One region of the Streptomyces sp. NPDC096132 genome, then DNA from elsewhere that is predicted to be linked to it. Evidence: predicted binding sites of a transcription regulator. Region 1 holds the regulator's gene; the other holds the start of a gene.

Region 1 (14,919 bases):
CTTGGGAATGTGCAAAGCGACCGGTGGGCGACACCTCGATGGCTCCCTCGATGATCTCAGCGCGGTAGCCCTCGGGGAGTTCCATGGCCTTCCACAGCTGCCACAGGCCCTCATCCGGGTCGGATACGTTCAAGAATTCAGCCTGAGCCTCGGGCATGATCTCGGGCCTCTCGTGTGCGAGAGCGGTCACGGCGGCACCTCCTCCTCAAGTGTGGGCTGGGTGTGCTCGGGGCACAAGCAACGCGATCACGGTAAGTACGGCAATACGGCTGACCAGGGGAACTACCTCCAGTTCACCCGTTCGAGCGAGCCCAGCTCGAACCACACGCCCTTAGCGAACCGCCCCGCTCTCCCGTCCGCGACCCCCCACACATCCGCCATCTCCTCGGGTCCGGACTCTCGTCGAAGACGCTGACCCGGAGCCGGGCCGGGCTCAGCCGGATGCGGAGCATGGCGGTGCCCTTGGCGTGCAGGTGCACGTTCGTGACGAGCTCCGAGGTACACAGGGCGGCCGGCATGCCCAGGGGTTCCCGGTCGTGCGTGAAGAGGGCGGCGCGGACGAAGTCCCGGCAGCCCCGGGGCGAGGTCGCGTCCGCCAGGGTGAACAGGCTGTATTCGTGAGCGAGTTGAGCGGAGCGGTGGGCGGCACGACGGGCTGGGTTCATAGGAGGCGGCTCCTTTGCGCGCCAACACGCGGACAGCTAGGGCACATCGAAGCCGGTCGAACTTCGGTCCTCACCGAGCGGTTGCTCAGAGGATCCCTATGTCGAGGCGTTGATCGCCATGTCCGAGTCCAGCGGCAAAGGCTGGTGGCGTGCATACAGGAAGCACATGGGGCCCGATGCCCTGAATCTGGCCGAGCTCGAATCAGAGGCCGCGACAGCCCGCCATCCGTGCATGCCGTCATTCACGAGTCTGCGTTGCACACATCGTCGTCGTACAGCGGCGGCCCCGATCATTTCAGGCACTCCTGATTCACAGGAAAGCCCGCACAACCCCGCGCCGCCTCCACGAGTCGTGATCGTCGTCAGATCCTTTTACCGGCCGACGACCCTCACGACCGAGGAGTTCATAATCCCCGCCAGACGCACCACCGCAGCCGCCGCGACGGCGATCGTGCTCGCCTCCGTCGGCGGCCTGCTCACGGCCGTCGCCGTGCCCGCCTCCGCGGCCGCCACCTGCACCTCCCCCGTCTACAAGCGGCAGCTCTTCGCGAACACCACGTTCAAGGGCACCCCGAAGAAGACCGACTGCGACAGCGCGATCGACCAGAGTTGGAGCGGCGCCCCCGCCTCCGGCCTCCCGAAGGACACCTTCGGCGTCCGCTGGACCGTCACCCGCGACTTCGGCTCCGGCGGCCCCTTCGCCCTCGCCGCCTCCGGCCTCGACGGCATCCGCGTCTACATCGACGGCACCCGCAAGATCGACCTGTGGAAGAACACCTCCACCACGGTGTCGAAGACGGTCAACCTGACCATCCCGTCCGGCAAGCACACCCTCCGCGTCGACTACGTCAACTGGACCGGCAGCGCCAAGGTCAAGTTCAACTACGCCCCCCGCACCTCCGCCACCGTCGACAAGGTCAAGCCGCTCACGCCGGCCGGGGCTGCGGTGTCGTACGACGCGGAGACGGGAAGGGCCAAGCTGACCTGGGCGAAGAACAAGGAGATGGATCTCGCCGGGTACAAGGTCTACCGACGGCTGAAGGGCGCCTCCTTCGGCAGCAAGCCGCTCGCCACGACAGCGTCGACGTCGTACACGGACACCAGCCTCCCGGTGACCGGCGAGACCTACTACTACGAGGTCCGCGCCTACGACAAGACCGGCAACACCTCGACCGGCACCGCCGACCAAGGCGTCATCACCGTCGACACGACGGCGCCCGCCGCACCCATCGGCGTGGAGGACAACTGGGCCATCGGCAGCGTCACCACTGCGCGCTTCTTCTGGGAAGCGAACACCGAGTCGGACCTGGCCGGCTACCGGGTGTACCGGTCCGCGTCCTACCCCGTCGCCCTCACCGACACGAACCTGCTGAGCGGCCCGACACCGATCATCGCGAACTCCTACGCCGATGACCTGCCCACGACCGGCGAGACCTTCTACTACGTCGTCACCGCCGTCGACACCCACGGCAACGCGTCGGCGCCCTCGGGCACAGCCGAGTACTGGTCGAAGGACATCGACACCACCGCCCCGGTCTACGCCCCGGACGATGTGACGGCCGTCGACGCGGAGCGCGGCATCACCCTGAACTGGTCCTGGAGCACGGACGCGGACGCCGACATCTCGTACTTCTCCGTCTACCGGGACGGCGTCGGGATCGGCGGCAGGGGCGGAGAGTCCTACGTGGACACCGAGATCGAGCGTTCCACCACGCACACCTACTGGGTCCGTGCCGTGGACAGCCACGGCAACGTCGGCCCTGCTTCGAACTCCGTCACCATCGACCACGTCGGCGACTACACCGCCCCCGCCGCGGTGACCGGCCTGACCGCGACGGCGATGGGATACGGCGTCCGGCTCGACTGGGACGACAGCCCGGCCGAGGACCTCGCCGACCACCGCATCTACCGGGGTGTGTACGGCGACGGCGCCTGGACGTACACGGACATCACCGACAGCCTTCCGTACGGCTCCACCTGGTCCCAGAACCGGGAGCTGAACCTGCCTGACGGTGAGAACCTGCGGTATGTGGTCGTGGCCGTCGACAATGACGGCAACGCCCTGGACATCGATTCCGCCGCCTTCGTCGAGGTCACCGAACTCGACCTGATGCCGACGGAGACCTATCCGGATGAGTCGGACATCCTCTACGTGGAAGGCGAGCACTACTCCACAGAAGGCCATCTCACCGTGGGCTACAGCCCGGAGAACGACACCTACGGCACGGCGACCGGCTACTACGTCTACCGCTGGGACACCGTCGCACAGGCCTACGTCAGGCTCAGCGAGACACCAACGCCCTTCGGCGACACGTACTCGGACTACACCGCACCGACCGACACGACCGTCTTCTACAAAGTCACCGCCGTGTACGCGGACGGGACCGAATCGATGCCCGTAGGCGACCACGTGTTCCGCACCACCGGCACTACCGCATGAGGACGACCGTGGTCACCATGCCGGCCGTCTGACCGGGACAGCGTGAAGGGGGCCCGGAGAGAGATCCGGGCCCCCTTCACATGAGTACCTCAGTCCTTGGCCTTCTTCGGCCGCCACACCACCAGCGCGCTGGTCTGCTGGACCTCCTGGTACGGGACCAGGTCACGGCGGTAGGAGGCGTGGACCGCTGCCTCGCGCTGTTGCATCGCGGCCGCCGCGCCGTCCAGGGCGGACTGCAGCTCGGCCACCCGGGACTGCAGGGCGGCCACCTGGTTCTCCAGCTCGATGATCCGCTTGATGCCGGCCAGGTTGATGCCCTCGTCCTGTGACAACTGCTGGACGGTGCGCAGCAGTTCGATGTCACGGGCCGAGTAGCGGCGGCCCCGGCCGGCGGTGCGGTCGGGGGAGACCAGGCCCAGACGGTCGTACTGGCGCAGCGTCTGCGGGTGCAGGCCGGAGAGCTGGGCCGCCACCGAGATGACGTAGACCGGGGTCTCCTCGGTCAGTTCATACGGCCCACGAAAAGTGTCACCGCGTCGACGGCCGTCCATCACTCTCAAGCTCCCTTCGCGGCCTCGAACAGCTCGGCCCGCGGGTCCTCTTCCGCGGTCGCCTCGCGATACGCCTCCAGTGCGTCACGAGCCTTCCCCGTCACGTCCTTCGGGACACTCACCTCCACGGTGACCAGCAGGTCGCCGCGAGTGCCGTCCTTACGGACCGCGCCCTTGCCCCGCGCCCGCATGGTGCGGCCGTTGGGCGTGCCGGGCGGCAGCTTCAGGGTCAGGGACGGGCCGCCGAGGGTGGGGACCCTGATCTCGCCGCCCAGGGCCGCCTCGGCGAACGTCACCGGCACCGTCACCGTGAGGTTGTCGTCCTTGCGGCCGAACACCGGGTGGGCGCCGACATGGACGACGACGTAGAGGTCGCCGGACGGGCCGCCGCGCTCGCCCGGTGCGCCCTTGCCGCGGAGGCGGATGCGCTGGCCGTCCGTGACCCCGGCGGGGATGCGGACCTGCATGGTCCTGGACGACTTCGCGCGGCCGCTGCCCTTGCACTCCAGGCAGGGGTGCTCCGCGATCAGACCGCGGCCCTTGCAGTCGGGGCAGGGGTCGGTGAGCGAGAACCCGCCGCCCGAGCCCCGGGCCACCTGGCCGGTGCCGACGCAGGTCGGGCACACGCGCGGTGTGCCGTTCTTGTCGCCGGTGCCGGAGCAGGCCTTGCACGGGGACTGCGAGGACATGCGCAGCGGGACCGTCGCGCCCTCGATGGCCTCCGTGAAGGTCAGGGTGACCTCGGTGTCGATGTCCTGCCCGCGCCGCGGCTGCGTACGGGGCGTACCGCCGCCGCCGCGGTTGAACAGGCCACCGAAGACGTCCCCGATGCCGCCGCCGAAGCCGCCGGATCCGCCCCCGCCCTGGGCGCCGCCTCCGAAGAGGTCGCCCAGGTCGAAGTTGAAGTTGCCGCCGGCGCCCGGCCCGGGGCGGAAGCCGCCGTTGCCGAAGAGGGCGCGTGCCTCGTCGTACTCCTTGCGCTTCTTGGGGTCGCCGAGGACGTCGTTCGCCTCGGAGATCTCCTTGAAGCGCTCCTCCGCCTTGGCGTTGCCTTTGTTGGCGTCCGGGTGGAACTCGCGGGCGAGCTTCCGGTACGCCTTCTTGATCTCGGCCTCGGTGGCGTCCTTGGGGACGCCGAGGACCTTGTAGAAGTCCTTCTCGATGAAGTCCTTGGTGCTCATCCCCGACGTGCCCCCTTTCCGGTGTTCCCCTCGGTGTCTACGTCAGCCCTCCTCAGGGCCGTTGTCCTTCTCTTCGCCGGGCTCGGCGGAGGCCTCCTCGGCCTTCACCGTCTGGGCGCCGGGCTGGGGCTCGGCGACGGCCACCCGCGCGGGGCGGATGGTGCGCTCGCCGATTCGATACCCGGGCTGCAGAATCGCCACGCACGTCGTCTCGGTGACATCGGGCGCGTACGAGTGCATCAGGGCCTCGTGGATCGTCGGGTCGAAGGGCTCGCCCTCCTTGCCGAACTGCTGCAGGCCCATCTTGGCCGCGACGGTCTCGAGCGACTCGGCGACGGACTTGAAGCCGCCGACGAGTTCGCCGTGGTCCCGCGCGCGGCCGATGTCGTCGAGCACGGGCAGGAGCTCGGTCAGGAGGTTCGCGATGGCGATCTCCTTGACGGCGATCCGGTCGCGCTCGACCCGGCGGCGGTAGTTCTGGTACTCGGCCTGGAGGCGCTGGAGATCCGCGGTGCGCTCGCCGAGCGCGGTGCGCACCTGGTCCAGCTGGGCCACCAGACCCGCTGTCTGGTTCGCGTCCCCGGCCGGGGCCGCCCCCTCCCCCGAGGAGGGGGAGGCGGCCTTCGGCTCGGCGTCTTCAGGGGTGGCGCCGGAGGGGACGTCGGGCTTCTCCTCGAAGCCCGGGGTCTCCTCCGTCACGCGGCACCGTCCTTGCGCTCGTCGTCCACGATCTCGGCGTCCACGACGTCGTCGTCGGCCTTCGGGGCCTCACCGGCACCGCCGGCGGTGGCCTGCCCGGCCTGGGCGTCGGCGTAGAGGGCCTGGCCGAGCTTCTGTGAGACGGCCGCGACCTTCTCGGTGGCGGTACGGATCTCCGCGGTGTCCTCGCCCTTGAGCTTCTCCTTCAGCTCGGCGACGGCCGCCTCGACCTCGGTCTTGATCTCGCCCGGGACCTTGTCGTCGTTGTCCTTGAGGAACTTCTCGGTCTGGTAGACGAGCTGCTCGCCCTGGTTGCGGGCCTCGGCTGCCTCGCGGCGGCGGTGGTCCTCGTCCGCGTACTGCTCGGCCTCCTGGCGCATGCGGTCGACCTCGTCCTTCGGCAGCGAGGAGCCGCCGGTGACGGTCATCTTCTGCTCCTTGCCCGTGCCGAGGTCCTTCGCGGTCACGTGCATGATGCCGTTGGCGTCGATGTCGAAGGAGACCTCGATCTGCGGGACGCCACGCGGGGCCGGCGGCAGACCGGTCAGCTCGAACATGCCGAGCTTCTTGTTGTACGCCGCGATCTCGCGCTCGCCCTGGTAGACCTGGATCTGCACGGACGGCTGGTTGTCCTCGGCCGTCGTGAAGATCTCGGACCGCTTGGTCGGGATCGTGGTGTTGCGGTCGATCAGCTTGGTCATGATGCCGCCCTTGGTCTCGATGCCGAGGGACAGCGGGGTCACGTCGAGGAGCAGGACGTCCTTGACCTCACCCTTGAGGACACCGGCCTGGAGCGAGGCGCCGATGGCGACGACCTCGTCCGGGTTCACACCCTTGTTGGCGTCCTTGCCGCCGGTCAGCTCCTTGACGAGCTCGGCGACGGCGGGCATACGGGTCGAACCGCCGACGAGAACGACGTGGTCGATCTCGGAGAGGGAGATGCCGGCGTCCTTGATGACGTTGTGGAACGGCGTCTTGCAGCGCTCCAGCAGGTCCGCGGTCAGCTGCTGGAACTGGGCGCGGGTGAGCTTCTCGTCCAGGTGCAGCGGGCCCTCGGCGGACGCCGTGATGTACGGCAGGTTGATCGAGGTCTCGGTGGACGAGGACAGCTCGATCTTCGCCTTCTCGGCGGCCTCGCGCAGGCGCTGCAGCGCCATCTTGTCCTTGGAGAGGTCCACGCCGTGGCCGGCCTGGAACTGCTTGACCAGGTAGTCCATGACGCGCTGGTCCCAGTCGTCACCACCGAGGTGGTTGTCACCGTTGGTGGCCTTCACCTCGACGACGCCGTCACCGATCTCCAGGAGGGACACGTCGAAGGTGCCGCCACCGAGGTCGAAGACGAGGATGATCTGTTCGTCCTTGTCGAGGCCGTAGGCGAGCGCGGCCGCGGTGGGCTCGTTGACGATACGAAGGACGTTCAGACCGGCGATCTCGCCGGCCTCCTTCGTCGCCTGGCGCTCGGAGTCGTTGAAGTACGCCGGGACGGTGATGACCGCGTCGGTCACCTTCTCGCCCAGGTAGGCCTCGGCGTCGCGCTTCAGCTTCTGCAGGATGAACGCGGAGATCTGCTGCGGGTTGAAGGGCTTCCCGTCGAGCTCGATCTTCCAGTCGGTGCCCATGTGGCGCTTCACCGAGCGGATGGTCCGGTCCACGTTCGTGACCGCCTGGCGCTTGGCGACCTCGCCGACCAGCACCTCACCGTTCTTGGCGAAGGCGACGACGGACGGCGTGGTCCTGGCACCCTCGGCGTTGGTGATGACGGTGGGCTCGCCGCCCTCCAGAACGCTGACGACGGAGTTGGTTGTGCCCAGGTCGATGCCGACCGCACGTGCCATGGTGATCTTCCTCCAGCTGACTTGAGTGGAACGGACTCAAGTGTGCACGAGGCTCGCCACTGGGTCAACAGACCTGAGTCGGACCCACTCAACTCTTATCCGTTCCTTACACGCAAGGAGCCGTTGACCTGGGAAGACGCACCTCGACCGACTCGACGATCACCCGTTTCAGGGTGCTCCACAGCGGACTCGGATTGACGCCGGGGGCCGTACACCGCCGCCCGGCGGGCACCGGGGCGAGCACCCTGACGGGACCCGGAGCGGGGTCCGAAGCGGGCGCCGGCACGAGGGTCGCGACGACCGGCACGCGCGGGTGCGGCGCCGTACGGGCCACGCGCGCGTGGCGGCCCGTACACCGGCACCCGCAGCAGTCCGAGTACGACGACCAGGGCCCCGCCGGCCACCCACCACACCGCCTGCGCGTCGACCCATCCAGTGTGCGCGAGGGTCCCGACGAGTACCCCGGAGAAGGCGGCCGCGCCGATCAGCACCGCCACCCCCTGCGGGGTGAGGCCGAGCCGCCGCAGCCGGTGCGCCAGATGGTCGGGGCCGCCGCGCAGCAGGGGTCGCCCGGCCAGCCGCCGCGCCACCGCGACGAGGACGGCGTCGGCGGCCGCGACGGCCGTGAGGGCGAACAGCACGCCCGCCCCCTCGGCCTCGTCGCCGCCCGCGCGCGCGGTGACCGCGGCGGTGGCGAGCAGGAAGCCGGCGAACAGCGAGCCGCACGAGCCGAGCGCCACGCGCGCGGGGGGCCAGTTGTGCATCAGGAAGCCGGTCAGCGCGGCGGCCAGCACGCTCATCAGCACCGCCGGCCCGTCCAGCACCTCCACCGCGGCGCACGCGGCGGCCCCGAACGCGGTGACGACGCCGACCGTGCCGGCCACCCCGTCCGCGTGGTCGAGGGACCGGAAGGCCAGCGCCACGAAGGTGATCCAGCCGACGGCAACCGCTCCGGCGAGCACGCCCGTGTCGCCGTACGGCACGACGAAGGCGGCCGCCACCGCCGTACCGAGGACCAGGAGCCGGGCCTTGAGCCGCCACACGTCCGCGACCAGCCCGAGTCCCGCGACGGCGCCCGCGGCGATGAGCAGCACGCCGATGTCGTCACCGAGCGGGGCGATCCCCCACCGGTCCCCGGCGATCGCGACGAGGCAGGTGGCGAGGACGACGGCGATTCCCCCGGAGAGCGGCACCCGCCGCTGTCGCTGCCGCCGCTCGACGAACCCGAGGCGCAGAGCGGGCACGCGCAGCAGGGCGGCGAGGACGGCGGCGAGGAAGAGGGCGGTGGTGGCGGCGGCGATCCCGTAGAGCACGGATATAAATTAGTCACAAATGTACCAATTTGGTACGAATAACACGGTCAGACTCTGAGGTGACCCTCAGCGATCCAGATCACCTCACTGCCAGCTACAGTGCGACGCAGGATGGGGGTAGTCTCAGACGGACTGCATAAGTTACCGCTTAGTAATTTCGCCCGAGGAGCCCCCTCATGCAACTCGCCGCGATCATCGTGTCGCTGGTCCTGACCGTGGTCGGCGTCGCGCTGCTCGCACGCGCCATCGGTCAGTTCGTCCGGTACTTCAAACTGGGCCAGCCGGTGCCCGCCGGCAGCCGGACCGACAACCCGTACGCGCGCAGCGTGACCCTGGTACGCGAGTTCCTCGGCCACACGCGGATGAACCGCTGGGGCATCGTGGGCTTCGCCCACTGGTTCGTCGCCGTGGGCTTCCTCACCCTGCCGCCGACCCTGGCGCAGGCCTTCGGCCAGCTCTTCGAGGCCGACTGGACGCTGCCGATCATCGGCGGGTTCCTGCCGTTCGAGATGTACATCGAGTTCATCGGTGTGATGACGGTCCTCGGCATCGCCGTGCTCATCGTGATCCGCCTGCTGAACCTGCCGTCGCGCCCGGGCCGCAAGTCCCGCTTCGCGGGCTCCAAGGCCGGCCAGGCGTACTTCGTCGAGTACGTCATCCTCACCATCGGCCTGGCGATCTACCTGCTGCGCGGCCTCGAGGGCGCGATCCACCACGTGGAGCACTACGAGGCCGCGTACTTCGCCTCGTACCCCCTGGTCCTGGCCTTCAAGGGGCTGGGCGTCACCACACTGCAGAACCTGATCTACCTCACCGCGATGGTGAAGATCAGCACCTCGTTCATCTGGATGATCGTGGTCTCGCTCAACACCAACATGGGCGTGGCCTGGCACCGCTTCCTGGCGTTCCCGAACATCTGGTTCAAGCGCAACGCCACCGGTGAGACGGCCCTCGGCGGCCTCCAGCCGATGACCTCCGGCGGCAAGCCGATCGACTTCACCGACCCCGGTGACGACGACGTCTTCGGCGTCTCCCAGGTCGAGCAGTTCTCCTGGAAGGGCCTGCTCGACTTCTCCACCTGCACCGAGTGCGGCCGCTGCCAGTCGCAGTGCCCCGCCTGGAACACCGGCAAGCCGCTCTCCCCCAAGCTGCTGATCATGTCCCTGCGGGACCACGCCCACGCCAAGGCGCCCTACCTGCTCGCGGGTGGCGGCAAGACCATGGAGGGCGAGGAGAAGGCCTCTGCCGAGGCTTTGAAGGACGTCCCGGCGGCGGCTCTCGCGGAGGCCGAGCGCCCGCTGATCGGCACCGCCGAGGAGAACGGCGTCATCGACCCGGACGTCCTGTGGTCCTGCACCACCTGCGGCGCCTGCGTCGAGCAGTGCCCCGTCGACATCGAGCACGTCGACCACATCGTCGACATGCGCCGCTACCAGGTCATGATCGAGTCCTCGTTCCCCTCCGAGGCGGGCACGATGCTCAAGAACCTGGAGAAGAAGGGCAACCCCTGGGGCCTGGCCAAGAAGCAGCGCCTGGAGTGGACGAAGGAAGTCGACTTCGAGATCCCGGTCGTCGGCAAGGACATCGAGGACCTCACCGAGGTCGAGTACCTCTACTGGGTCGGCTGTGCCGGCGCCCTCGAGGACCGCGCGAAGAAGACCACCAAGGCCTTCGCCGAGCTGCTGCACATGGCGGGCGTCAAGTTCGCGATCATGGGCGGCGACGAGAAGTGCACCGGCGACTCCGCCCGCCGCCTCGGCAACGAGCCCCTGTTCCAGGAGCTCGGCATGGAGAACGTGGCCGCGCTGAACATGGCCTTCGGCGAGGACGACGACGATCCGGAGACGAAGAAGCCGAAGTCGGCGAAGAAGATCGTCGCCACCTGCCCGCACTGCCTCAACACGATCGGCAACGAGTACCCGCAGCTCGGCGGCGACTACGAGGTCATCCACCACACCCAGCTGCTCCAGCACCTCGTCGACGAGGGCAAGCTGATCCCGGTGACCCCGGTCGAGGGCATCATCACCTACCACGACCCCTGCTACCTGGGCCGCCACAACAAGATCTACACGCCCCCGCGCGAGATCATGTCCGCCGTCCCCGGCCTGCGCCAGCAGGAGATGCACCGCCACAAGGAACGCGGCTTCTGCTGCGGCGCCGGCGGCGCGCGGATGTGGATGGAGGAGCGGATCGGCAAGCGCATCAACAACGAGCGCGTCGACGAGGCCCTGTCCCTGAACCCGGACATCGTCTCGACCGCCTGCCCCTTCTGCCTCGTCATGCTCACGGACTCCGTGAACGGCAAGAAGAACGAGGGCAAGGCCAAGGAGTCCATCACGGTCGTGGACGTCGCCCAGCTCCTGCTGGAGTCGGTCAAGACCCCGGTCGACGACGAGCCCCCGGCGGGCGAGACGGAGACGGAGAACGAGCCGGAGCCTGCTCCGGTGAAGTAGCTCCCAGCCACCCCACGAACGCCCCCGCGCCCCTCTCCGGCACGGGGGCGTTCGCCGTTCCCGCCCGGCACGGCCACCCCGAGAATTCACCCAACTCCCCTACAACCCTTGCCGGTTACCACTGGTCTCCTGATCGCCGACCCATTCGCCGAGCGGTATGCCGCCGCACTCAGGAGAACCCGTTGCGCACGCCCAAGCTCGCCGCCCTCACGGCCACCGTACTGACCGCCGCCCTGGCCCCCCTGGCCCTGCCCGACCCCGCCGCCGCAGCCCCCGCCAAGTACGCGGACGACTTCAACGGCGACGGCTACCGCGACCTCGTCACCGCCGCCCCCGGCGCCACCGTCGGCGGCAAGGCGCGGGCCGGCGCCGTCGTGGTGAACTACGGTTCCCGGTCCGGGATCAAGGCCTCCCGACGCACCGTCATCACCCAGGACTACCCCGGCATCCCGGGCGCGGCCGAGAAGGACGACGGGTTCGGCTCGGCGCTCGCCTTCGGCGACCTCAACAACGACGGATACGCCGACCTGGTCGTCGGCGTCGAGGACGAGGACGCCGAGGCCGGCACCGCGGTGATCGTCTGGGGCGGCCGCAACGGCCTCTCCGGCGCCCGGTCCGTCCCCGACCCCGCCCCCTCCGCCCACCAGCGCTACGGCATGTCCCTGGCCGTCGGCGACTTCACCGGGGACCACAAGGCCGACCTGGCCGTCGGCAGCACCGGCAAAGACGTGTGGATCTTCAAGGGCGGCTTCACCAAGGGCGCGGGCGCCGCGTCGCGCTCCGCCCTGAACACCGACCTGTACACCGGCAACATCTACGGCGCCCAGTCCCTGGCCGCCGGCGACGTCGACGGCGACGGCACCGACGACCTGGTGATCAGCGGGACCTACCACCCGGACGACTCGACGTTCGTGGACGGCAACCTGGTGTACCGGGGCTCCCGCTCCGGCTTCACCCTTCAGCGGGTGCTGAGCAGCGGCGGCTGGCGCACGGCCGTCGTCGGCGACCTCAACCATGACGGCTACGACGACGTCGTCACCTCCGCGGCCCCGGGCACCGTCTCCGCGAACGACGGCGGCTCGGTCCGCGCCTATCTGGGCGGCGTGAGCGGCGTACGCGCCACGCCCCAGGCGACGATCACCCAGAACAGCCCCGGTGTCCCCGACACCGCCGAGTCCAGTGACTGGTTCGGCGACTCCCTCTCCGTCGGCGACGTCAACGGCGACGGCTACGCGGACGTCGCCGTCGGCGCGCCCTTCGAGGCTCTGGGCAGCGCCTGGCAGACCGGCGCCGTCACACTGTTGCGCGGCTCCGCCGCCGGTCTGACGGGCACGGGCGCGAGGACGTACTCCCAGAACACGGCCGGCGTGCCCGGCGGCAACGAGGACAACGACTTCTTCGGCAGCGCCGTCCACCTCGCCGACCTCAACGGCGACCGCAAGGCCGACCTGAGCGTCGGCGCCCGCAACGAGAACAACGGGGACGGCACCGTGACGACCCTGCGCGGCTCCGCCTCCGGCCTGACGACGACCGGCGCGGTGAGCTTCGGTCCGGCGGCGACGGGGGTCTCGGCGACGGGATATCCGCAGCTGGGCTTCACCTTCGGGCAGTGAGGCGGCCACCGTCAAAGCCGCCTGCCCGTGGGGGAGTTTTCCCCTAGGGACGTTCCCCTTAAGGGATGTCACAGCTCGGCAGCAAAGGTGACCCGGAGCCGTACGGCCGTCACGCCGACCCCCGGGACCAGGTACGTTCGAGTACGTGGCTGGATTCAGGATCGGACGTGGCGGCCGTGATGGCCGCGCCCCCCAAGCGCGACCGCAACACCCTCCGTACGGGCAGCAGGCGCCGCAGGGCCAACCCTCGGGGCCGTCGTACGGCTACCCGCAGCCGGCGGGGCAGCCGTACCCGCCGCAGTACCGGGGCGGCCAGCAGCCGCCGTACGGCGGTGGGAGCGGGAGCGGTCAGTGGCCGCCGCACGGGAACGGCGGCGGCAACGACGAGCCGGAGTACTTCGGTGGCGGCGCGCCGCACGACCCGTACGCGGCGAACAACCCCGGGCACACCCAGGCGTTCTCGGTCGGCGAGCACCAGCAGTACAGCCAGGGTGAGACCTATCACGCCGGTCCCGCCGCGCCCTCGGGCCCGATCGGGCCGCGTCTGCACTGGAAGGAGCTGCTGCGGGGCATCGTCGTCGCCCCGAACCAGACGTTCCTGCAGATGCGGGACTACACGATGTGGGGCCCGGCCCTCGTCGTCACCTTCCTCTACGGCCTGCTCGCGGTCTTCGGCTTCGACGACACCCGCTCGGACGCGATCAACGCCACCCTCTCCAACGCGATCCCGATCGTCCTGACGACGGCCGTGGCGATGGTGGTGTCGGCGTTCATCCTGGGCGTGGTCACCCACACCCTGGCCCGCCAGCTCGGCGGCAACGGCGCGTGGCAGCCCACGGTCGGCCTCTCCATGCTGATCACGTCCCTGACGGACGCGCCGCGTCTGGTCGTGGCGATGTTCTTCGGCGGCGACGCGTCCTTCGTACAGCTGCTCGGCTGGGCGACCTGGGTGGCGGCCGGCGCCCTGCTGACGCTGATGGTCAGCCGCTCCCACGACCTGCCCTGGCCGAAGGCGCTGGGCGCGTCGGCGATCCAGCTGATCGCGCTGCTGTCGATCGTGAAGCTGGGCACGTTCTGACACGTCCCGCGACAGGCGTGAGGGGCCCCCGTCCACCTGGACGGGGGCCCCTTCGTCAGAGTGCTTCCTTGGACGGAGTGACCGGCTCCCCCGACTTGCGCACCACGGGCAGGACGCTCCACGGGAAGTTGATCCAGTCGTCGGTGCGCTGCCAGACGTACTCGCACTTCACCAGGGACTGCGACTTCTCGTAGATGACGGCGGAGCGGACCTCGGCGACGTGGTCCAGGCAGAAGTCGTGCACGAGCTTCAGCGTCTTGCCGGTGTCGGCCACGTCGTCCGCGATCAGGACCTTCTTGTCGGTGAAGTCGATCACGTTGGGGACGGGGGACAGCATCACGGGCATTTCGAGCGTCTGCCCCACACCGGTGTAGAACTCGACGTTCACCAGGTGGATGTTCTTGCAGTCGAGCGCATAGGCGAGCCCGCCGGCGACGAAGACACCGCCGCGGGCGATGCTGAGCACGATGTCGGGCTCGTACCCGTCGTCGGCGATGACCTGCGCGAGCTCGCGTACGGCGACGCCGAACCGCTCGTAGGTCAGATTCTCGCGCCGTACGTCCGAGCCGCTCATACCGCCGCCCTCACACCTGGGTCCGATGGAAGTTGAGGTAGGACCGCGAGGCGGTGGGGCCGCGCTGGCCCTGGTACCGGGAGCCGTACTGCTCGCTGCCGTACGGATGCTCGGCCGGCGAGCTGAGCCGGAACATGCACAGCTGTCCGATCTTCATACCGGGCCAGAGCTTGATCGGGAGCGTGGCCAGGTTGGACAGCTCGAGGGTGACGTGCCCGGAGAACCCGGGGTCGATGAAGCCGGCCGTGGAGTGCGTGACGAGCCCGAGCCGTCCGAGGGAGCTCTTCCCCTCCAGGCGCGAGGCAAGATCGTCGGGCAGCGAGATGACCTCGTACGTCGACGCGAGCACGAACTCCCCGGGGTGCAGGATGAACGGCTCGTCCCCCTCCGGCTCCACGAGCCGCGTCAGGTCCGCCTGCTCGATGGAGGGGTCGATGTGGGGGTACCGGTGGTTCTCGAACACCCGGAAGAAGCGGTCCAGCCGTACGTCGATGCTCGACGGCTGCACCATGGATTC
Region 2 (14,919 bases), on a different contig from region 1:
GCTGGAGCGGCGCCTCGGCGGCGCCCGGACAGCCGTCGTCTTCCTGCTCGGGCACGTCCTGGCCACCCTCGCGACCGAGGTCCCCGTGGGCCTCGCCGTCCTGGTCGGCCATCTGCCCGACAGCTCGCTGCACCGCCTCGACTACGGCATCAGCTTCGGCGTCGCCACGAGCGTGGGCGCCCTGGCCGGGCTGCTCCGGCCGTGGCTGCGGTGGCCCCTGCTCGCCGCGTTCGGCGCGATGCTGCTCCAGGACCTGATCGCCTTCACGGACCCGCTGACCAACTGGGGGCATCTGATCGCGCTGGCGATCGGGGTGGGGACGTGGCCGTGGGTGCGGCGCTGGAGCCGGGGTGGCAGCGCCGTATCAGGGCCTGACGGCGATCAGACCCCTCGCGCCGCCGCGAGCCCCCGCGCCAACCCTGGAATTCCCAACCGCTGCTCGTCCTCCGCACTCGCCCCGTGCAGCAGATTGGTCAGCTGGTACGGGTCCGCGCGCAGGTCGTAGTACTCGCGGAAGAGGACCTCGCCGGAGCCCCGGGGGCGGCCGTCGGTGTCCAGGCGGCCCCGGTAGTACTCGGTGTACTGCTCGGTCTTCCCCACGTACGAGGCCCAGGTGTGGATCGGCACCTTGTCCTGGCGGTTCCACCACCACTCGGCGAGGACGTGGTGGCGGTCGTTGCGCGGGTCGAGGAGGGAGTGGCCGTCGTGCGGGGTGTCGGGGGTGACGCCGGCGGCGGCCAGCAACGTGGGCGCGATGTCGACGTGGCAGGTGAGGCGGTCGTCGGTGCCGCCCCTGGCCAGGCCGCCGGCCGGCCACGACATGAGGAACGGCACCTCCAGGCTCGGCCGGTACGGCACCGACTTGCGCAGCCAGCCGTGGTCGCCCCAGCACAGGCCGTGGTCGCTGGTGAACAGCACCAGGGTGTTCTCCAGCCGGCCCAGCTCGCGCAGCTTGTCGTGGAAGTCGCGCATCGCGTCGTCCACGGAGAGCAGGGTGCGCAGCTGGCGGGCGCGCAGGGCCCTGCCCTCGTCGAAGGAGTGGTGGGCGGCACGCAGGAACGGTGGCTTGTCGGCCTTGTCGGCCTTGGCGGTCTCGAAGACCGAGGGGCGGCCGTCCCAGGAGGGCACGCGCGCGTGGGCGTACTTTCCGTCCGGGATGTTCACCTCGTGCGCCGCGCGCGTGGCGACGTACGCGAACCAGGGGCGGGTGTCCGTGCGGGACTTCTCGATGAAGGCGAGGGCGCGGTCCTTGATGACGGTGGTGTTGTAGCCGGGGATGGTCCGGACGGTGCCGCCGTCGTTGTAGTGGCCGTTGGTGTAGGCGACCGGTTCCTGGAGGAGCCACTCGTCGAAGTGGGGCGGGTTGTCGGCGGGGTGCCAGTAGTTGAGGTACTTGCCGAACAGGCCGGTGCGGTAGCCCGCCTCCTGCAACCGGCGCTGGACGGTGGTGTGCTGGTCCAGGTGGGAGGGGTGGCGGGTGTCGAGGACGCCGTGGTGGTGGGCGTACCGCCCGGACATGATGGACGCCCTGGACGGCGCGCACAGCGGGGTGTTGGCGTGCGCGCGCTCGAAGGTGACGCCGTCGCGGCCCAGCCAGTCGAGGGTCTGCCGCAGTGCCCAGTCGGTGCCCTTGGGCTGGTCGTCGGTGAGGACGAAGAGGATGTTCGGGCGGTGGTCGGAGCGGGTGCGCGGGCGGGGCGTCGGGGTGGGGGAGGGGGTGGGGGTCGCGCTTCTGCGGGCCGCCGGGGCGGGGGTGGCCGCGGCCGGGGTCCGTCCGTCGCCGGCGGTGCGGGCCGCGCGTACGGCCAGGGAGGTGGTGACCGCCGCGGCCGCGATCGCGGTGGCTCCGGCGACGAGGGTGCGGCGGCCCGGCCGGCGCCCGTCGGTCGTCTCGGATGCGTCGCTCATGGCGTCCCCCTGGCCCCGTTGTGCCCGAGTTTCGGGCGGCTTGCTCACTGTGAACAGGCTTGCAGTGTGCGTGAATTGCCTGTGAGTTCTGTTGCGGGGGTGCGGCGGAAGCCTTGCGAAGGTATGGCGGCCTCGGGCGTGGGTCAGTCGTCGTAGCGGACGGTGCCGTCCTCGCGCAGGGTCGGGTGGATCTTCATGGGGCCGTACTCGTCGACGTCCGACGGGCGGGGCGGCTCGGGGCCGTCCGGGCCCATGCGGATCATGCGTTCGACGCGGCAGACCCGGAACAGCCGGTCCTCCACGCTCGCCTCGTCGGCCCGGCCGGCCGCCCGGAACGCCTCGGCGGCGCGGGCGTAGCGGGCCTTCTTCCGGTCGTCGTAGCGGTACAGCATCGCCCAGACGCGGGACATCCCGTCGTAGAGCGAGCGGCGGGCGTCGTGCGGGGTCGGGTGCAGGGAGCCGCACGGGGTCCAGCCGGCGTCGCCGCGCTCGGCCACCGCGAAGCCGACGGGCAGCCGCACCACGTCCGGGTGCGTGGCGGCCGCCCGCGCGGAGTCAGCGCGCACGTCGGCGGGGAAGCGCGCGCCCGTGTAGACGAAGTCGCGCAGGCCGAGGCGCAGGGCGCCCGCCATCGGCCCCTCGTCGCGGCCGGGGTCCAGGGCGAAGCCCACGTCCGGGGAGGGGTCTGCGGCCCGCTCCTCCCACACGGGGGACACGGGCTCCGGGTCGGTGGGCCGGGGCGGTTCCAGGCCCTCGTCGCCGGTCCGTGCGAACTCGTCGCCGCGTACGACGCGGTAACGCACGCCCAGCGCCTCCACCTCGTCGGCCGGGTCGCGCTCCAGCACCGACACGGCCGCGAGCAGCGCGCGCCGGACTGCGGGGTCGTCGGTGCCGTCCTTCGCCGTGAACCACAGGTGCGAGTTCAGCCCGTCCCGGGCCTGCTGGGGCATGCCGTCCACCACCGGCTTCAGCAGCCGCCAGCGCGGTTCGGCGCCGATGGGGTCCCAGGAGGCGACACCGAAGACGGGTCCGCGCAGCGCGATGTGGGGGTAGCGCCGGGAGGCCTCCACGGCGTCCGCCTCCATCACCCAGGCGACCGGGTCGTCCCGGCGGACCAACTCCGCGTGCAGGGCGTCGAGTCGTCGCTTCCAGTCATCGGTCATACGCGCATTGTGGTCGCGGGGTGGGGTGGCTTCGGGGTGAATGCCGGAAGTGGGTGGGCGGGGTGGGGGAAGCGGGGAGCGGAGAGGCATGTCCGGCGGCGCACCACCCCTGGGCGCGCCCCCGAGCGCCCTGGGGTGTCGGCCTCGCTTCGGTCGCCTGCTCGCGCGCGCCCCGTGCACCGGCGGGGGTACGGGGGTGTGGTCGGCGGGGCGGCGAAGTGGCTGTGGGGATGCCGGGCCGGGGGTGGGTGGTGACGCGGCCGTGGGGACGCTGGGCCGGGGGTGGGGTGCGCAGCCCGGCGCTTGCGGGGTGCCGCCGACCTTTCCTGATCGCCGACAGCGAACGCACCGCATCGCGGGGAACATTCGCGGGCTCATGTGCATTGAGTCGGCATAGCTCAACTTGACTGCCGAAGGGGAGATCATGGCTTCGACGTCCGCACCGCTCACCCTGCCCGTACTGCCGCTCGACGACGAGGTCGTGCTCCCCGGCATGGTGGTCCCGCTGGACCTCAACGACACCGACGTACGCGCCGCGGTGGAGGCCGCCCAGGCCGCCGCCCGCTCACAACCGGGCAAGCCGAGGGTGCTGCTGGTGCCGCGCATCGACGGGACGTACGCGAGCACCGGTGTGCTCGGCACCGTCGAGCAGGTCGGCCGGCTGGCCGACGGTGACCCGGGCGCGCTGATCCGCGGCCGCGGCCGCGTGAGGATCGGCGCCGGTACGACCGGCCCCGGCGCGGCCCTGTGGGTCGAGGGCACGCGCATCGACCAGAGCGTGTCCGAGCCGCTGCCCGGCCATGTCGCCGACCTGGTCAAGGAATACAAGGCGCTCGCCACCGCCTGGCTGCGCAAGCGAGGCGCCTGGCAGGTCGTCGACCGCGTCCAGGCCATCGACGACGTCTCCGCGCTCGCCGACAACTCCGGCTACTCGCCGTTCCTGACCACCGAACAGAAGGTGGAGCTCCTGGAGACCACCGATCCGGTGGCCCGCCTGAAGCTCGCCACCCAGCAGCTGCGCGACCACCTCGCCGAGCAGGACGTCGCCGAGACCATCGCCAAGGACGTCCAGGAGGGCGTCGACAAGCAGCAGCGCGAGTTCCTGCTGCGGCGGCAGCTGGAAGCCGTACGCAAGGAGCTGCGCGAACTCAACGGCGAGCAGGACGGCGAGGAGTCCGACGACTACCGCGCCCGCGTCGAGGCCGCCGACCTGCCCGAGAAGGTCCGTGAGGCCGCCCTCAAGGAGGTCGACAAGCTGGAGCGGTCCTCCGACCAGTCACCCGAGGGCTCCTGGATCCGCACCTGGCTGGACACCGTCCTCGAACTGCCGTGGAACGAACGGACCGAGGACCGCTACGACATCCAGGGCGCCAAGTCCGTCCTCGACGCCGAGCACGCGGGCCTGGAGGACGTGAAGGAGCGCATCACCGAGTACCTGGCCGTGCGCAAGCGCCGCAGCGAGCGCGGCCTCGGTGTCGTCGGCGGCAGGCGCGGCGGTGCCGTCCTGGCCCTCGTCGGCCCGCCCGGCGTCGGCAAGACCAGCCTCGGCGAGTCCGTCGCGCACGCCATGGGCCGAAAGTTCGTCCGCGTCGCCCTCGGCGGCGTGCGCGACGAGGCCGAGATCCGCGGCCACCGCCGTACGTACGTCGGCGCGCTGCCCGGCCGGATCGTGCGGGCGATCAAGGAGGCCGGGTCGATGAACCCGGTGGTGCTCCTCGACGAGATCGACAAGGTGGGGTCCGACTTCCGGGGCGACCCGGCGGCCGCCCTGCTGGAGGTCCTGGACCCGGCGCAGAACCACACCTTCCGGGACCACTACCTGGAGGTGGAGCTGGACCTGTCCGACGTGGTGTTCCTGGCCACCGCCAACGTCCTGGAGGCCATCCCGGAGGCCCTGCTCGACCGTATGGAGCTGGTCCGCCTCGACGGCTACACCGAGGACGAGAAGGTCGTCATCGCCCGTGACCACCTGCTCCCGCGCCAGCTGGAGCGGGCGGGACTGAACAGGGACGAGGTCGTCCTGGACGAGAGCGCCCTGCGCAAGCTCGCCGGCGAGTACACCCGCGAGGCGGGCGTGCGCACCCTGGAGCGGTCGATCGCGCGGCTGCTGCGCAAGGTCGCCGCCCAGCACGAACTGGGCGAGCGGGAGCTGCCGTTCACCGTCACGGACGCCGATCTGCGCGCGCTGATCGGCCGGCCGCACCACGTGCCCGAGTCCGCCCAGGACCCGGCCGAGCGCCGTACGGCGGTGCCGGGCGTGGCGACGGGTCTCGCGGTCACCGGCGCCGGCGGAGACGTGCTCTTTGTCGAGGCGTCCCTGGCCGACCCGGAGACGGGCGCGGCCGGTCTGACCCTGACCGGTCAGCTCGGGGACGTGATGAAGGAGTCGGCGCAGATCGCGCTGAGCTTCCTGCGGTCGCACGGCGCGGAGCTGGAGCTGCCCGTCGGCGATCTGAAGGACCGGGGCGTGCACATCCACTTCCCGGCGGGCGCGGTCCCCAAGGACGGCCCGAGCGCCGGCATCACGATGACCACGGCCCTCGCCTCCCTGCTCAGCGGGCGACTCGTCCGCACGGACGTGGCGATGACCGGTGAGGTCTCCCTGACCGGCCGGGTCCTGCCGATCGGCGGCGTCAAGCAGAAGCTGCTCGCCGCCCACCGCGCGGGAGTGACGACCGTCGTCATCCCCAAGCGCAACGAACCCGACCTGGACGACGTCCCGGCGGAGGTGCTGGACAAGCTCGACGTCCACGCCGTCACCGATGTCCGCCAGGTCCTGGAGCTGGCGCTCGCGCCCGCCACGAACGGCGCGAAGCCGCAGGTTCCGGCCGCGGCGTGACGGACGCGGCCGGATGAGGGCAGGGCCCGGGTTCCTCCTGAGGGAGGCCCGGGCCCTCGCCCGTTCCCCGGGCGCCCGCCCCCACCCGTCCCCGGGGCGTCCCCCGGACGGCCCATGGAAGGCTACGCACGTAGACAGGCAGGTGGGAGTGCCCCTGGGAACCGCCGCCGGTCCATGCCTGCGAAATACTTGAAGAGCCGCGGCCATGACGGGAACCGGCGGAAACAGGAGTGTGCTGACGTGCGCGAGGAAGCGAACGGCGACGCGTCGCCGCGCGGGGTGGAACAGGGCGACCGGGAGTTCCTCTCCCTGGAGCGGGAGCTCACGGTGCTGTTCCGCCGTGCCCGCGCCAACCAGGGCGAGATGGCCCGCGAGGTCCACCCGGACCTGGAGTCGGCCGCGTACGGCCTCCTTGTCCGGCTGGAGGAGTGCGGCCGGCAGCGCGCCACCGAGCTGGCCGCCTACATCGGCGTCGGCAAGGCCACCATGTCCCGTCAGCTGCGTGCCCTGGAGCAGCTCGGCCTGATCGCCCGCGAGCCCGACCCGGCGGACGGCCGCGCCTGGCTGGTCGACCTGACCGAGGAGGGCCGCAGCCGGGTGAGCAGGGTCCGCGAGGCCCGCCGCGAGCGGTACGTCACCCACTTCTCCGACTGGGACCGCCGCGAGGTCGCGGAACTGGCCCGACTGCTCCACCAGCTGAACCGGGGCATGGAGAAGTAGCCGCACGCCGGCCCCGCTCACAGCTCGACGTACACCGCCGTCGCGTCGTCGTGGGTCTTCGCCCGGCCCAGGAACGCCCGCCCGGTGCTGTCCGCCCGCTCCAGCTCCCGCACGCGGTCCACCAGGGCCCGCGTCCCCTCGGCGCGGACCAGGGCGAACAGGTCCGTCCAGTCGCCCGCGAGGAAGGTCTCCGCCCAGCGGGCCGCTCCGTCCGACAGCGCGGCCAGGGCGCTCACCCGCCCGCGCGGCACGCTTCCGGTCACGGCCCGCGCGGCCACCGACGGATCCGCGGCGGCGGTGAAGAAGCCGCCCTCCCGGTTGCGCAGCGTGCCGTCGACGAACTCCGCGCTCCTGAGCAGCTCGCGCGGCAGCCGGGCCAGCCGGTCGTCGAGAACCGGCGTCACCGTGCCGTCGGGGGCGGCCAGCAGCAGCACCGCGTCGGACAGGACCAGATACTCCACCGACTCCGGCGACCAGCGCGCGACGGCCACCGTCGCCTGCGGGGTGCGCGGGTGAGAAAGGTCACAGGTTTCGGCATGGGCCCCGGCGGTACGCGCAATCGCGAGGGAGAGGGCCTCGGCCGGCGGAACATCCGGGAGTGAAACGGTCAGTTCGGTCAGGGCCCCGCCCAGTCGTGCCGTGAACCAGGGGACCGAATGCAGACAGCCCGCGCCGCCCGGCGGCGGAGTCACTCCGTCGAGGACGACGACCGAACCGCCCTGTCCGCAGGCGGAAAGTCCGACGCTCGCGAAGTCCTCGTTGGGGCGGGCCGGATCGCCGGGTTCCGACACAAGTTCCGTACGCATTCGGCCAGTCTGCACGACCCCTTCACAGCCTCCCCAAAAGGCTTGCATCACTCGCCGAACGGGCGTAGCCCCGCAGGTCAGACGCCTGTTTTGGGGGGTAATGCAGGGGTCGGGGAAGGTGTGGCGGCGAATCCTGTCAAAGCATGCCGCCCACGTCCAACCGGCCTGCCGCGCAAGGGCCGTGCACACGCCAGTGGAACTTGCCCGCCAACTCCCCTCCGATGTTCACTCCTTCGGGTGGCGGGGCAGGCGATGCGGGGCCCTCGCCCACCGGCACTGGGAGGGTCGGGGACCGAACCGGGCGTACGCACCAGTTGACGGTGCGTCACATCCGGCCCATGGGTACACGAGTCAGGAATGCGAGCACCGGTGCAGAAGACGCGGCCTCGGCGCACAGGCAGTAAGACGGCCTCCGAGGGGGGCGCGGAGCGCACCCCTGTCGGCAAGGGCCGTCCGACCCACGTACGCAACCGGCTGATCGTCGCCGTGGCCGTGGTGGCCGCCGCCATCGCCGGAGCCGGCGCCCCCGCCGTCCTCACCGCCTCCGGGCAGCTGAAGGACGCCCAGGACCTGGTCACCCTGGCCGAGCAGACCCAGGACGCCCTCGTCCTCGCCCAGTCCGTGGCGGACGAGCGCGACGAGGTCACCGCGTACATCGCGGCCGGCCGCCCCAAGTCCGAGGCGCCCTCCACCGACGGCAGCGCCCGGGTGGACCGCCAGGCCCGCGAGCTGGAGGCGACGGAGATCTCCGCCTCGCTGCGCGCGGCCCTCGAATCCCTCGTGTCCGTCCGCCAGTCCGCGCTCACCGGCAAGAGCACGGCCCTGGAGGCGCACGAGGCGTACGCCAAGGTCATCACCGCGCTGCACGTCCTCGCCGACCGGCTCGCGGAGGACATGCCGCCCCGCGCGGGCTCCGGCGCGTACGCCCTCGCCGAACTGGACGCCGCCGTCCAGCAGGCCTCCGCCGCCCGCGGACTGCTCCGCGCCGCGCTGAACGTGCCCACCAGCACGAAGTCCGTCTACGACCCCATCACCGGTCTGACGACCACCGAGAAGGTCTCCTCCAAGGCCGACACCGAGGCGCGCGACGCGCTCAGCGCGGCCGCCCAGCAGGCCCGGGTGCGCTCCGAGGCGGCCCTCGCCGACTTCCGCGAGGGCGCCCCGCAGGACGCCGTGGACTCCTACGACTCCACGGTCACCGGCGGCGAGGTCGACACCGCCGAGAAGTACCTCACCGACCTCACCGACCAGCCCACACTGAGCGACGACGAGCTGGACACCAGCACCAAGAAGCTGGACGCCGCGCTCTCCGCCCGCGTCGACCTGATGCGCGGCGTGGAGTCCTCGCTCTACGACCACCGCACCAAGGACCTCGCGCGGCTCCGCGACGACGACGTCACCGCGCTGGAGATCCGCGTCGCCCTGGTCGGCGCCCTGATGCTGCTGGCGGTCGTCGTCAGCACCGGCATGGCCCGCAGCCTCACCTTCCCGCTGTCCGTGCTGCGCCGCGGCTCGGCCCGGCTCGCCGAGACCGAGAACCCCGCCGCCGAGGAGCCGGTGCGGTTCACCGGCCGCAACGACGAGTTCGCCCAGGTCGTCCGCTCCGTCAACGCCCTGCACGAGCACGCCGTCGCGCTGCACGAGCGCGTCACCACCCTGGAGTCCGACCGCAAGCACCTCGTCGGGCAGCGCCAGAAGATGGCCGACGCCCGCGAGGAACTGCGCGCCGAACTCACCGACTCCGCGGCCCAGCTGGAGCGGCTGCGCGGCGCCATCTCCGGCACCTTCGTCAACCTCGCTCTGCGCACCCTCGGTCTCGTCGAGCGTCAACTCGCCGTCATCGAGAGCCTGGAGGAGCGCGAGCAGGACCCCGACCGGCTGTCGACGCTCTTCAAGCTCGACCACTTCGCCACCGTCATGCGCCGCCACAGCGAGAACCTCCTCGTCCTGGCCGGCACCGAGCACGTCCAGCAGCACGCGGGCCCGATCCCGCTGGTGGACGTCGTCCGGGCGGCGGTCAGCGAGATCGAGCGCTACGAGCGGGTCCGCATCGCCTCCCTGCCGCCGCACGCGCACGTGGCCGGCTTCGCCGCCGACGACCTGAGCCACCTCCTCGCCGAACTCATGGAGAACGCCACCTCGTTCTCCCCGCCGGATCTCCCCGTCGAGATCTCCGGCTGGCTCCTGGAGAACGGCGAGGTCATGCTCTCCGTCCAGGACGAGGGCATCGGCCTCGACGCGGAGCGGCTCGTCCGCCTCAACTCCCGCCTCGCCGACTTCGATCCGGAGACCCCGTACGACCAGGAGGGCGACGAGGGCCTCGGCCTCGGCCTGTACGTGGTGGCCCGGCTCGCCCACCGGCACGGGGTGCGGGTGCAGTTGCGCGAGCAGAAGCAGGGCGGGACGGCGGCCGTGGTGGTCCTGCCGACCGCGCTGCTGGCCACCGCCCCGGCCGCCGCGGTCCCTTCGGCCACGACGGCGTCGTCCGCCACCCAGATCTTCTCCCTGCCGGGCGCGGACGCGGAGGCCAACTCCAACGTCCTGCCGGGACGTTCGAAGCCCACCGACGACCCGCTGGTCGCCCTGGCCGAGAACGCCGTACGCAAGGCGGAGCACACGCCGGGGGACAAGGCGGAGGACAAGGCGGAGGAGCCTTCGGCCGGGAGCCCGGCCATCGAGGCCCAGGCTCCCGAGAGCCAGGCTCCCGAGCTCCCCGCCGAGACGACCATGGAACTCCTGCTGCCCAGCCCGCCAGGGAAGACGGACGGCGAGCAGGACCCCACGCCCGAACCCGACGGCGCCGACGACAGCGACACGCAGCACAGCCGCGTACCGGACGCCCCGGAAGAACTCGTCGCCGACGAGGAACTCGTCACCGACAAGGGCCTGCCCAAGCGCACCCCCAAGATCACCACCCCCGTACAACCCCCGCGCCAGCGGACCGGCTCGGTCGATGCCGAGGCCCTCCGCCGCCGCCTGGGCGGCTTCCGCCGGGGGGCGGAGGCCGGCTACCGCGACGTGGAAGCGGAGATCGCCGAGAAGACGGGCCAGAACAAGGCCCCCTCACCTCGAGCAGAGCGAAAAGCACCTCAAGAAGCACACGCACATGCCGAAGAAGACACGGGGGGCACAGTCGAGGAGGCAAGCAGTTGACCGCGCCCAGTACCTTCGGACTGAGCAGTGAAGCCCGTAACCTGCACTGGCTGTTGACCAACCTCGTGGAGGAAGTGCCCGGCATCCGGTCCGTGGCGGTCGTCTCCTCCGACGGCCTGCTCCTGCTGTCCTCGGACCCGGGCCGCAACAACGAGGCCCGGCAGTCGCGAGGCGACAAACCCACCGGCCCGCGCGGCTCCTCCGCCGATCTCGCCACGATCGTCTCCGGCATCGGCAGCCTCACCATCGGCGCCGCCAAGCTGATGCAGTTCGGCGGGGTCAAACACACCATGATCGCGATGGCGGAGGGCAGCCTCTTCGTGATGTCGATCAGCGACGGCTCCCTGCTCGGCGTCCACGGCTCCGCCGACTGCGACATGAGCGTGGTGGCGTACCACATGGCCCTCTTCGTGGGCCGCGCCGGCCATGTCCTGACCCCCGAACTCCGCAGCGAGCTACGGAAATCCCTGGAGTCGGAGTCGGCGGGGAGCGCCCGATGAGCACGGGGCACGAGAACGCGAAGCAGCAGCTCCCCGTCCGCGGCGGCGACCGCAAGCCCGCCCGCGTCCGTCCCTACTCGCTCACCGGCGGCCGTACCCGCTTCGGCCACGTCCTCCTGGTGGAGACCTTCGTGGCGGCTCTCGACGCGCCCGAGGACCGCAAGGAACTGACGAATGGGTCCCTCAAGTCCACGGTCATGCCGGAGCTTCGGGCCATCGTCGAACTGTGCCGCCGTATGCGCACGGTGGCCGAGATCGCCGCGCTGCTGAGGATGCCGCTCGGCGTGGTCCGGGTGCTGCTCAGCGACCTCGCGGACCAGGGAAAGATCCGTGTGTACGGCACCGGTACCGCTCACGGTACGGGCCGTCCCGACCGCGCTCTGCTGGAAAGGGTGCTGAGTGGACTCCGTCGTCTCTGACGCCGCCTCCTCCTTTGGCGTCACCCCGGTCACCCCGCCGGTCACCGGTCTCGTCGAACCCGACGAGCCCCTGCAGCCCTGGCAGACGGACCGCACCCGAGCCCCCATAGCCACCAAGATCGTGGTGGCGGGCGGCTTCGGCGTCGGCAAGACCACCCTCGTCGGCACCGTGTCGGAGATCGAGCCCCTCCAGACGGAGGCGCTGATGACCGAGGCGAGCGCGGAGACCGACGATCTCACCGGCACGCCCGAGAAGACCACCACCACGGTGGCCATGGACTACGGCCGCATCACGCTCGACGACGACCTGGTGCTCTACCTGTTCGGCACACCGGGCCAGCAGCGGTTCTGGTTCATGTGGGACGACCTGGTGCGCGGCGCGATCGGCGCGGTCGTCCTCGCCGACACCCGTCGGCTGAAGGACTCCTTCCCCGCGCTGGACTACTTCGAGAGCTGCGGGCTGCCGTACGTCGTCGCGGTCAACCACTTCGACGGCAGCGAGCTGTTCGAGCCGGAGGACGTGCGGGAGGCGCTGACGATCCCCGCGCACGTACCTGTCATGATCATGGATGCGCGGCGCCGGATCTCGGTGATCGAGACCCTCCTGGCCCTGGTGGGCCACGCGCTCGACGAAACCCCCGAGTAGCACCGACCAAGGAGTCGTCCCCGCATGCGGAAGATACTCGTCGTCGGAGCCGGCCAGTCCGGTCTCCAGCTCGCCCTCGGCCTCCAGTCGCACGGGTACGAGGTCACCCTGATGTCGAACCGGACGGCGGACGAGATCCGCTCCGGCCGGGTCATGTCGACGCAGTGCATGTTCCACACGGCCCTGGAGCACGAGCGCGATTTCCAGCTGAACTTCTGGGAGTCCCAGGCCCCGAAGATCGCCGGACTCGGCGTCTCGGTCGCGGCCCCCGGCTCGCACGACCCGGGCCCGACGCAGCGCGCGATCGACTGGGTGGGCCGGCTCGACGGGTTCGCGCAGTCCGTCGACCAGCGCGTGAAGATGGCCGGCTGGATGGAGATCTTCGCCCAGCGCGGCGGCCAGCTCGTCATCCACGGCGCGGCCGTCTCCGACCTCGACTACTTCTCCCGGGCCTACGACCTCGTCCTGGTCTCGGCGGGCAAGGGCGAGCTGGTGTCGATGTTCGCGCGGGATCCGGAGAGGTCTCCGTACGCCGAGCCGCAGCGGGCGCTGGCCGTCTCCTACGTCCACGGCATGGGCCCGCGCCCCGAGCACCCGGACATGGAAGCGGTCCGCTGCAACCTCGTCCCCGGCGTCGGCGAACTGTTCGTCATGCCGACGTTCACCACCTCCGGCCGCGCCGACATCCTCTTCTGGGAGGGCATACCCGGCGGCCCGCTCGACGTCTTCAACGGCGTCAAGGACCCGGCGGAGCACCTCTCCCTGACCCTGGAACTCATGGAGAAGTTCACCCCGTGGGAGTACGCGCGGGCCACGAAGGTCGAACTGACCGACGCCGGCGGGACGCTGGCCGGACGGTATGCGCCGACGGTGCGGAACCCGGTCGGCCGTCTGCCCGGTGGGGGACTGGTGCTCGGCGTCGCCGACGTCGTCGTCGCGAACGACCCGATCACCGGGCAGGGCTCGAACTCCGCGTCGAAGTGCGCGGCCGCCTATCTCGCCTCGATCCTCGAGCACGGTGAGAAGGAGTTCGACGAGGAGTGGATGCAGGCCACGTTCGACCGGTACTGGGACACCGCTCAGCACGTCACCAAGTGGACGAACGCGATGCTGGCGCCGCCGCCGGAGCACATCGTGAACCTGCTGGGGGCGGCGGGGCAGCTGCCGCCTGTGGCTGATCGTTTCGCCAATGCGTTCAACGACCCGGCGGATTTTGAGAACTTCTTCTATGAGCCGGAGAAGACCGCGGCTTATCTGGCGGAGGTTACGGGGGGCTAGAGGTTCGTGGGCGGCCGCGGGTTGTCTGTGGCTGGTCGAGTAGTTCCAAGCGCTCCTTGGGGTGGGTCGTCCGGGCGTACGGCTCCCAGGATCGGGTTCGACGCGATGGGGGAGATCTTCACCTGCTCCCCTGTCCGGGGCGCTTGGACCACCATGCCGTCGCCCATGTACAGCGCCACGTGCGTGGCCTCCGGGAAGTAGAGGACCAGGTCGCCGGGGCGCAGCTCCTTGAGGGGGATTCTCGGGAGGCGCGCCCACTGTTCCTGGCTGGTGCGCGGGATCCGTGTGCCGGCGCTGCCCCAGGCCTCGGACGTCAGGCCCGAGCAGTCGTACGACTTCGGGCCCTCGGCGCCCCATTCGTACGGCTTGCCGAGCTGGCGCACGGCGTACCGTACGGCCTTCTCGCCCTCCTCCGACGGCTTGTGGTCGTCGTCGAGCGCACCGGACGCCATCAGTTTGTCCTGTGCCTGTGCGACGTCCTTCTTCTCGAGTTCGGCGATCGCGGCCAGCTGGGCCGCCGTGAGGGAGGCGAGGAGTTTCTCGACATCGGCGAGGCGGCGGGCGACGGCGTCGCGTTCCTTCTTCCTGCGCTCGGTGAGGGTGAGCTGGGCGTCCAGAGCGGCGCGGGCTCTGCGGGCCAGGTCCCCGGCCCTGCGTTCGCTGCCTTCGAGACGTCCCACCGTGTCGGCCCGCTCGCGCGCCAACTGGCCGATCACATGGCCCTGGTCGAGCGCGTGCTGCGGATCGCGGGCGAGCAGCAGCCGTACGTACGGGGAGATGTCGGTGGTGTTCTGGTACTGCTGGCGGGCCAGCCGGCCGGCCGCGCCCCGGCTCTCGTGCAGGGTGAGGCGGGCCTTGGCCAGGTCGGCGTCCAGGCGGTCGGTCTCGGCGCGCCGCCGCTTGAGCGCTTCCTCGGTGGCGTTGTAGGCCTCGGTGGCCTTCTCGGCCTCCCGGTACAGCCGCTGAAGGTCCGTCAGCAGACCGGCCACGGTCCGTCCGCCGGGCGGCGCCGGGCTCGTGGGGCTCGGGGAGCTCGTCGGCGCCGGGCTCTCCGGTGCGGGGACCGCCCGTGCACCGGGATCCGGCGGCTCCGGTACGGCGACGGCGACGCCGGCGGCCAGCACGGCCTGCGCGGCCAGGGCCGCCATGGAGACCGCACAGGCCAGACGCAGCAGCCTTCCTGACACGTCATCACCTCCGCTGCGGGGGAGGCGCCCCGGGTGGTCCTCCGTCCCGCAGGGTGAGCATGAGACGTATGCGCGGGGAGCGCGCGGCGGGCTGCTCGGTTCGGCGCAACCGGGTCACCCTTCGGTGTCGTCCCCCTTCGCGCCCGGCGTGGGGGCTTCCGGTTTCGACCAGGGCCACTTCAGCCGGCCGCTCGCCGCGCCCTTCGGGTCGTACTGGTACTTCCACCCCTGCTGGAGGCCGAGCCGCCTGCTGTGGCCGAGAGGCACCCGCCGGTAGACGAGGACGGTCGGCGGGCCGCC

Evidence for each region. The regulator HspR, encoded in region 1, represses chaperone genes until heat shock. The targets are predictions, from matches to a motif close to TTGAGNNNNNNNNNCTCAA.
Region 2: lon (endopeptidase La) is a predicted target of HspR. The motif match lies at 3,455-3,473, and genes of this name have one in related genera.

The regions. Positions count from the first base shown of each region.
Region 1 is NZ_JBIWGA010000010.1:198,966-213,884, forward strand. It holds gene ACIRF9_RS24500 (Uma2 family endonuclease) at 1-190, opposite strand, end outside; gene ACIRF9_RS24505 (ATP-binding protein) at 294-665, opposite strand; gene ACIRF9_RS24510 (fibronectin type III domain-containing protein) at 1,072-3,105, shown strand; gene ACIRF9_RS24515 (heat shock protein transcriptional repressor HspR) at 3,195-3,656, opposite strand; gene dnaJ (molecular chaperone DnaJ) at 3,662-4,837, opposite strand; gene grpE (nucleotide exchange factor GrpE) at 4,880-5,536, opposite strand; gene dnaK (molecular chaperone DnaK) at 5,533-7,371, opposite strand; gene ACIRF9_RS24535 (MraY family glycosyltransferase) at 7,467-8,684, opposite strand; gene ACIRF9_RS24540 (heterodisulfide reductase-related iron-sulfur binding cluster) at 8,861-11,137, shown strand; gene ACIRF9_RS24545 (FG-GAP and VCBS repeat-containing protein) at 11,320-12,750, shown strand; gene ACIRF9_RS24550 (YIP1 family protein) at 12,896-13,828, shown strand; gene ACIRF9_RS24555 (phosphoribosyltransferase) at 13,884-14,402, opposite strand; gene dcd (dCTP deaminase) at 14,413-14,919, opposite strand, start outside.
Region 2 is NZ_JBIWGA010000013.1:235,641-250,559, forward strand. It holds gene ACIRF9_RS29475 (rhomboid-like protein) at 1-505, shown strand, start outside; partial or broken gene ACIRF9_RS29480 (sulfatase) at 691-1,908, opposite strand; gene ACIRF9_RS29485 (DUF5954 family protein) at 2,052-3,071, opposite strand; gene lon (endopeptidase La) at 3,496-5,910, shown strand; gene ACIRF9_RS29495 (MarR family winged helix-turn-helix transcriptional regulator) at 6,151-6,630, shown strand; gene ACIRF9_RS29500 (hypothetical protein) at 6,648-7,436, opposite strand; gene ACIRF9_RS29505 (nitrate- and nitrite sensing domain-containing protein) at 7,806-10,589, shown strand; gene ACIRF9_RS29510 (roadblock/LC7 domain-containing protein) at 10,586-11,089, shown strand; gene ACIRF9_RS29515 (DUF742 domain-containing protein) at 11,086-11,508, shown strand; gene ACIRF9_RS29520 (GTP-binding protein) at 11,489-12,154, shown strand; gene ACIRF9_RS29525 (styrene monooxygenase/indole monooxygenase family protein) at 12,179-13,432, shown strand; gene ACIRF9_RS29530 (NlpC/P60 family protein) at 13,429-14,619, opposite strand; gene ACIRF9_RS29535 (hypothetical protein) at 14,734-14,919, opposite strand, start outside.